Linked DNA regions of Oleomonas cavernae. The protein of the gene in region 1 binds, or shares a complex with, the protein of each later gene. Links are inferred from orthologs where the notes say so. Each region holds a gene or a part of one and is shown on either strand. Other genes may lie near its edges.

The links.
Region 2: the proteins of accB (region 1) and accD are in contact, whole or in part, in a solved structure (PDB 8UXZ), measured with the Escherichia coli proteins. The link is inferred for Oleomonas cavernae from one-to-one orthologs.

What each region holds. Positions count from the first base shown.
Region 1 is NZ_QYUK01000011.1:1,995,922-1,999,192, forward strand. The notes cover bases 134-3,085. They hold accB (acetyl-CoA carboxylase biotin carboxyl carrier protein), read left to right. Parts: upstream 134-1,360; coding sequence 1,361-1,810; downstream 1,811-3,085. Other genes in these bases: D3874_RS13405 (PAS domain S-box protein), read left to right, coding at 134-756; aroQ (type II 3-dehydroquinate dehydratase), read left to right, coding at 862-1,320; accC (acetyl-CoA carboxylase biotin carboxylase subunit), read left to right, coding at 1,826-3,085. Outside these bases: more of D3874_RS13405, read left to right, coding at 1-133; more of accC, read left to right, coding at 3,086-3,178. UniProt on the Escherichia coli protein: This protein is a component of the acetyl coenzyme A carboxylase complex; first, biotin carboxylase catalyzes the carboxylation of the carrier protein and then the transcarboxylase transfers the carboxyl group to form malonyl-CoA.
Region 2 is NZ_QYUK01000008.1:84,346-87,457, reverse strand. What follows is about bases 1-2,793. They hold accD (acetyl-CoA carboxylase, carboxyltransferase subunit beta), read right to left. Parts: upstream 1,943-2,793; coding sequence 1,058-1,942; downstream 1-1,057. Other genes in these bases: trpA (tryptophan synthase subunit alpha), read right to left, coding at 1,961-2,793; D3874_RS00625 (bifunctional folylpolyglutamate synthase/dihydrofolate synthase), read right to left, coding at 1-891. Also shown: more of trpA, read right to left, coding at 2,794-2,797; trpB (tryptophan synthase subunit beta), read right to left, coding at 2,794-3,112.

The DNA.
Region 1 (3,271 bases):
GGTTTCGTCGCTCTGCGGGTGAAGCGCGAGACCGGCATCGGCCCCAAGGTGCTGCTGCGCTTCGAGATAAAGGATTCCGGCATCGGCATCGACGAGGAGGTACAGGGTCGCCTGTTCCGCAAGTTCGAGCAGGCCGATGCGGCCATCGCCCGCACCTATGGCGGGTCGGGCCTGGGCCTGGCGATCTGCCGGGAAATCGCCGGGCTGATGGGCGGCGACATCGGCGTAACCAGCCAGGCGGGCCGGGGGTCGACCTTCTGGGCAACCTTGCCGTTCGACATGGTTCAGGTCGAAGCGTTCCCGGAGAACACCGCCGCCGGCGCTCCCTCGCGCCAGGCGTTCGCCCCCGCCGCGACCGGCCCGTTGAGAATCCTGATCGCCGAGGATCACCCCTATAACCAGAAATTGATGGTGGCACGGCTCGGCGGCACCGGGCATCGCGTCACCGTGGCCAACAACGGGGTCGAGGCCGTCGAACGCGCGGGCAACGAGACCTACGATCTGATCCTGATGGATGTCCGCATGCCGGAAATGGACGGCATCGAGGCGACGTCGCATATCCGCAAGCTGCCGCATCCCTTCGGCGCCGTGCCGATCATCGCCGTTACCGCCCACGCCATGCGGGGCGACCGCGAGCGCTATATCGAAGCCGGCATGGACGATTACATTTCCAAGCCGGTGGACTTCGCTGCCCTGTCCCAGTTGATCGACAAGGTGCTCGAGCGCCACCGGCGGGTGCCGGTCCCGGCCGATTGAGGCGGCAACTGCCGGGTTTGCACCTGCTGGCCGCTGGCTGTAAGGTGCCATCGCCGCGGGCATGGCGATTCCCGGCGGACTTGCCACTAACAAGCCGGGGGGGCGATGCGGCCGATCGTTCTGGTGCTGAATGGACCCAACCTCAACCTGTTGGGACTCCGGGAACCCCACATCTATGGCCGCGACACCCTTGCCGGGATCAAGGCCATGGTCGAAGCCTGGGGCGAAAGCTTCGGCCTCGAGGTCGAATTTCACCAATCAAATCATGAAGGTGAGCTGATCGACTGGATCCATGCCGCGCGCGGCCGCGCGGCGGGAATCATCATCAATGCCGGCGCCTTCACCCACACCTCGATCGCCCTGATGGATGCGCTGCTGGCGTCCGAAGTACCGGCCATCGAGGTACATCTGAGCAACATCTTCCAGCGCGAGGCCTTCCGGCATCACTCTTATATCGCACTTGCAGCAAAGGGTGTGATATGTGGCCTCGGCGTTCAGGGTTATCTGCTGGCTCTGGAGGCAGTGAAGGGTTTGATCGGCCAGGATCCGCCCCCACGGAACTAACCGGCACCACACGCCGGATTAAAATCGGAGATTCCTTTTGATGGCGAAAATGTCGCTCGACAAGACGCTTATCCGCGAGCTGGCCGAGTTGTTGGCAGAAGCCGATCTGACCGAAATCGAGGTCAGTGAAAATGGCCGTTCCATCCGTGTCGCCCGCCAGGTGACGGTCATCGCCGGTGCGCCGGTTGCCGCCATGGCGCCTGCCGCCGCGGTCGCGGCCTCGACCGGGGCGGGCAATCCGCCGGCCCAGCCCGCCGGCACGCCGGTGACCTCGCCCATGGTCGGCACCGCCTATACGGCGCCCGAACCCGGCGCACCCGATTTCATCAAGCCGGGTGACCGGGTCTCGAAGGGCCAGACCCTGCTGATCGTCGAGGCCATGAAGACCATGAACCCGATTCCCGCGCCCCAGGCCGGGACCGTGGTCAAGGTCGCGGTGGCCAACGGCCAGCCCGTGGAATATGGCGAGATCCTCGTGATCCTCGAGTGAGGTTGAGGACACCCCATGTTCGATAAAGTCATGATCGCCAACCGTGGCGAGATCGCCTTGCGGATCCATCGGGCCTGCAAGGAAATGGGCATCTCGACGGTGGCGGTCCATTCGACCGCCGACGCCGATGCCATGCATGTCCGCCTGGCCGACGAGAGCGTGTGCATCGGCCCGCCGCCGTCGAACAAGAGCTACCTGAACATCCCGGCGCTGATCTCGGCGGCCGAGATCACCAATACCGACGCCATCCACCCCGGCTACGGCTTCCTGTCGGAAAATGCCAACTTCGCCCAGATCGTGGGCGAGCACGGCATCACTTTCATCGGCCCCAAGCCCGAGCACATCCGCGTCATGGGCGACAAGATCGTCGCCAAGAAGACGGCCAAGGAACTGGGCATCCCCGTGGTGCCGGGCTCGGAAGGCGGCGTGACCACCGAGGAACAGGCGATCGAGATCGCCAGGGAGATCGGCTTCCCGGTCCTGATCAAGGCGGCCTCGGGCGGCGGCGGCCGCGGCATGAAGGTCGCGCGCAGCGTCGACGAACTGGCCGTCGCCCTGTCGACCGCGCGGTCCGAGGCCAAGGCGGCCTTCGGCGACGACGCGGTCTATATCGAGAAGTACTTAGGGCAGCCCCGGCACATCGAGATCCAGGTGATCGCCGACAGCTTCGGCAATGTCGTGCATCTGGGCGAGCGCGACTGCTCGCTGCAGCGCCGCCACCAGAAGGTGCTGGAGGAAGCCCCCTCGCCCGCCCTGAACGTCGACGAGCGCAACCGCATCGGCAATGTCGTCGCCGACGCCATGCGTAAGCTGGGCTATCTGGGCGTGGGAACCGTCGAGTTCCTGTACGAGAACGGCGAGTTCTACTTCATCGAAATGAACACGCGCCTGCAGGTCGAACACCCGATCACCGAGGCAGTAACCGGCATCGACGTGGTGCGCGAGCAGATCCGGATCGCCGCCGGCGCGCCCCTGTCGTTCAGCCAGAGCGATATCGAATTCGCCGGCCACGCCATCGAGTGCCGGATCAACGCCGAGAACCCGGTGACCTTCACCCCGTCGCCCGGCCAGATCCTGGACTATCACCCGCCCGGCGGCCCCGGCGTGCGCATCGATTCGGCCGCCTATACCGGCTATCGCATCCCGCCCTATTACGACAGCCTGATCGGCAAGCTGATCGTCCACGGCAAGACCCGCAACGAATGCCTGATGCGGCTGCGCCGGGCGCTGGACGAATATGTCGTGGGCGGCATTGAGACGACGATCCCGCTGCACCAGCGCCTGATCGGCGAGCCCGACTTCCAGAACGGCGACTATCACATCCACTGGCTGGAACAATTCATCGCCCGCACCACCAAGGCGGAGTGAGGCGCAGGCTCAACCCTCGTCGGTTTCGGGCGGTGCGATATCCGCCCGAAGCGAACGCTGGTAGACCAGACCAACGCCGAGGGCCCGGCAACT
Region 2 (3,112 bases), on another replicon or contig:
CAGCGCGACCAGCGGCCCGGTTTTCAGGCGTTGCAGCCGGGCCGGCCACTGCGCACCGGCAATCCCGGCCTCGATCGCCGGCGCCGGCAGGTCCAGCAGCAGGGCAGCGGCGGCGGCGGTCGCGGCATTGGCGATCTGGTGCGGCCCGGCCAGGCTGGGCCGTGGCAGGTGCCAGGCCGGCTGTCCCGGCCGCGCGAAGCGGAAGCCCTCGTCGGTCGCGGCATATTGGAAATCGATGCCGGCAATGATCAGCGGCGCGTCCAGCAGGTCCGCCTGCGCCGCGATCACGCCCAGGGCCTCGGCCGGCTGCGGGCCGATCACGGCGGGCACGTCGGGCTTCAGGATGCCGGCCTTCTCGGCGGCGATTGCCTTGATGTCGTCGCCCAGGAACTCCCGATGGTCGAGGTCGACCGGTGTGATCACGCTCAAGTGCGGCCGCGCCACCACATTGGTCGCATCCAGCCGCCCGCCCAGGCCGACCTCGAGCAGCAGCAGGTCGGCGGGATTGCGCGCGAAAGCCAGGAAGGCCGCGGCGGTGGTCACCTCGAAGAAGGTGATCGGCGCCTCGCCATTGGCCCGCTCGCATTCCTCCAGCAGGGCGATCAGCGCCGCCTCGTCGATCAACTGCCCGGCCAGCCGGATGCGCTCGTGGAAGCGCACCAGGTGGGGCGAGGTATAGGCATGGACCCGCAGGCCCGCCGCCTCCCCGATCGCGCGCAGATAGGCGACGGTCGAGCCCTTGCCGTTGGTCCCGGCGACATGAATCACCGGCGGCAGGTCGCGCTCGGGATGCCCCAGGCGCGCCAGCAGCCGCTCCATCCGCCCCAGCGACAGGTCGATCTTCTTGGGATGCAGCCGGGTCAGGCGTTCAAGGACGAGGTCGGAGGTCATGGTAACCCGTAAAATCCCTCTCCGCCGCTTGCGGGGGAGAGGGAAGGGGCCCATCGCCGGTAGGCGATGGGAAGGGTGAGGTGGTGGGTGGAACGAGTGAGCTCTACGCCGTCGACCCACCTCACCCAACCCTCTCCCCCCTGAAGGGCGGAGAGGGCTTTTTTGGTCAGGCCCGCGCCGGCAGCTTCACCGCTGGCGGCGGCCGCCGGTTCATCAGGAGCGAGACCACCTTGGTCAGCCGTTCCTTCATTTCCTTGCGCGGCACCACCATGTCGATGATGCCGTGTTCCAGCAGGTATTCGGCACGCTGGAAGCCTTCGGGCAGTTTCTCGCGAATGGTCTGCTCGATCACGCGCTGGCCGGCAAAGCCGATCAGGGCACCCGGCTCGGCCATCTGGATGTCGCCCAGCATGGCGAACGACGCTGTCACGCCGCCGGTGGTCGGATCGGTGAGCACCACGATATAGGGCAGCTTCGCATCGCGCAGCATTTCGACCGCGACGGTTGACCGCGGCATCTGCATCAGGGAGAGAATGCCTTCCTGCATGCGGGCGCCGCCGGCCGCGGTAACCACGATCAGGGGCACGCCGTGATCGACGGCCCGTTCGGCCGCGGCGATCAGGGCCTCGCCCACCGCCAGACCCATGGAGCCGCCCATGAAGGCGAAATTCTGTACCGCCAGGACGGCACCCAGGCCGTTGACCGTGCCATAGGCCACCGCCATGGCATCGTTCTGCCCGGTCTTGGCCCGGGCGTCCTTCAGGCGGTCGGTGTAACGCTTCTCATCGCGGAATTTCAGCGGGTCGAGCTGGACCTCGGGGATCGGCACCAGGGTGAAGCCGGGGTCGAGGATCAGCTCGATGCGCTCGCTCAGGCCAAAGCGCATGTGGTGACCGCAATGGTGGCAGACGTTCAGGTTCTCGGCCAGTTCGCGGTGGAACAGCATCTGGCCGCAACCGGGGCACTTGGTCCACAGGTTGTCGGGCGTGTCGCGCTTGACGAAGGCGGCCCGGATCTTGGGACGGACGACGTCGTTCAGCCAATTCGCCATGCTTGGATCCTCGAACTGTTAGGCGGCGTTGCGCTTCACGCCGCGCACGCCGGCGGCCAGACGCGCCACGAATTCACTGACCCGGGCCGCCACCGGCGCGCCCGAAACACCTTCCGCCGCGGCCTTGCCGATCAGCGAGACCACGGCACTGCCGACCACCGCCGCGTCGGCATATTCGACGATCGCTGCCGCCTGCTCGGGCGAATTGATACCAAAGCCCACCGCGATCGGCAGGTCGGTATGGCGGCGGATGCGCGCGACCGCGGCCCCCACCTTGGTGGCATCGGGGCTGGCCGCGCCGGTGATGCCGGTGATCGAGACGTAGTAGACGAAGCCGCTGGTATTGGTCAGCACCGTGGGCAGGCGCTTGTCGTCGGTGGTGGGCGTCGCCAGGCGGATGAAGGCGATCTCTGCCGCCAGCGCCGGCAGGCACAACTCGTCGTCTTCCTCGGCCGGCAGGTCGACCACGATCAGCCCGTCGATGCCGGCGGCGTTGGCATCGGCCAGGAACTTCGGCACGCCATAGGAATAGATCGGGTTGTAGTAGCCCATCAGGATGATCGGCGTGGCCTTGTCGCCCTCGCGGAAACGCCGCACCAGGTCCAGCGTCTTGCGCAGGGTCTGCCCGCCGCCCAGGGCCCGCAGGCCGCTGGCCTGGATCGCCGGGCCGTCGGCCATGGGATCGGTGAAGGGCATGCCGATCTCGATCACGTCGGCCCCTGCCGCGGGCAGGGCCTTGATCACCTCCAGCGAGGTTTCCAGGTCCGGGTCGCCGGCGGTCACGAACACCACCAGGCCGGGGCGGCCTTCGTCCTTCAGGGCAGCGAAACGGGCATCGATACGGGCGACGGTCACAATTTCGCTCCAAGCGCGCTGGCGACGGTGAAGATGTCCTTGTCGCCCCGGCCGCTCAGGTTGACCAGGATGATGTGGTCCTTGGGCAGCTTGGGCGCGATGCGGCCGACATGGGCCAGGGCATGGGCCGATTCCAGCGCCGGGATGATGCCTTCGAGCTTGGCGCAGAGCTGGAAGGCGTCCAGCGCCTCCATGTCGGTGGCCGAGACGAAATTCACCCGGCCGATGTCGTGCAACCAGGAATGTTCCGGGCCGATGCCGGGATAGTCGAGCCCGGCCGAGATCGAATGCGCCTCGATGATCTGGCCGTCGTCG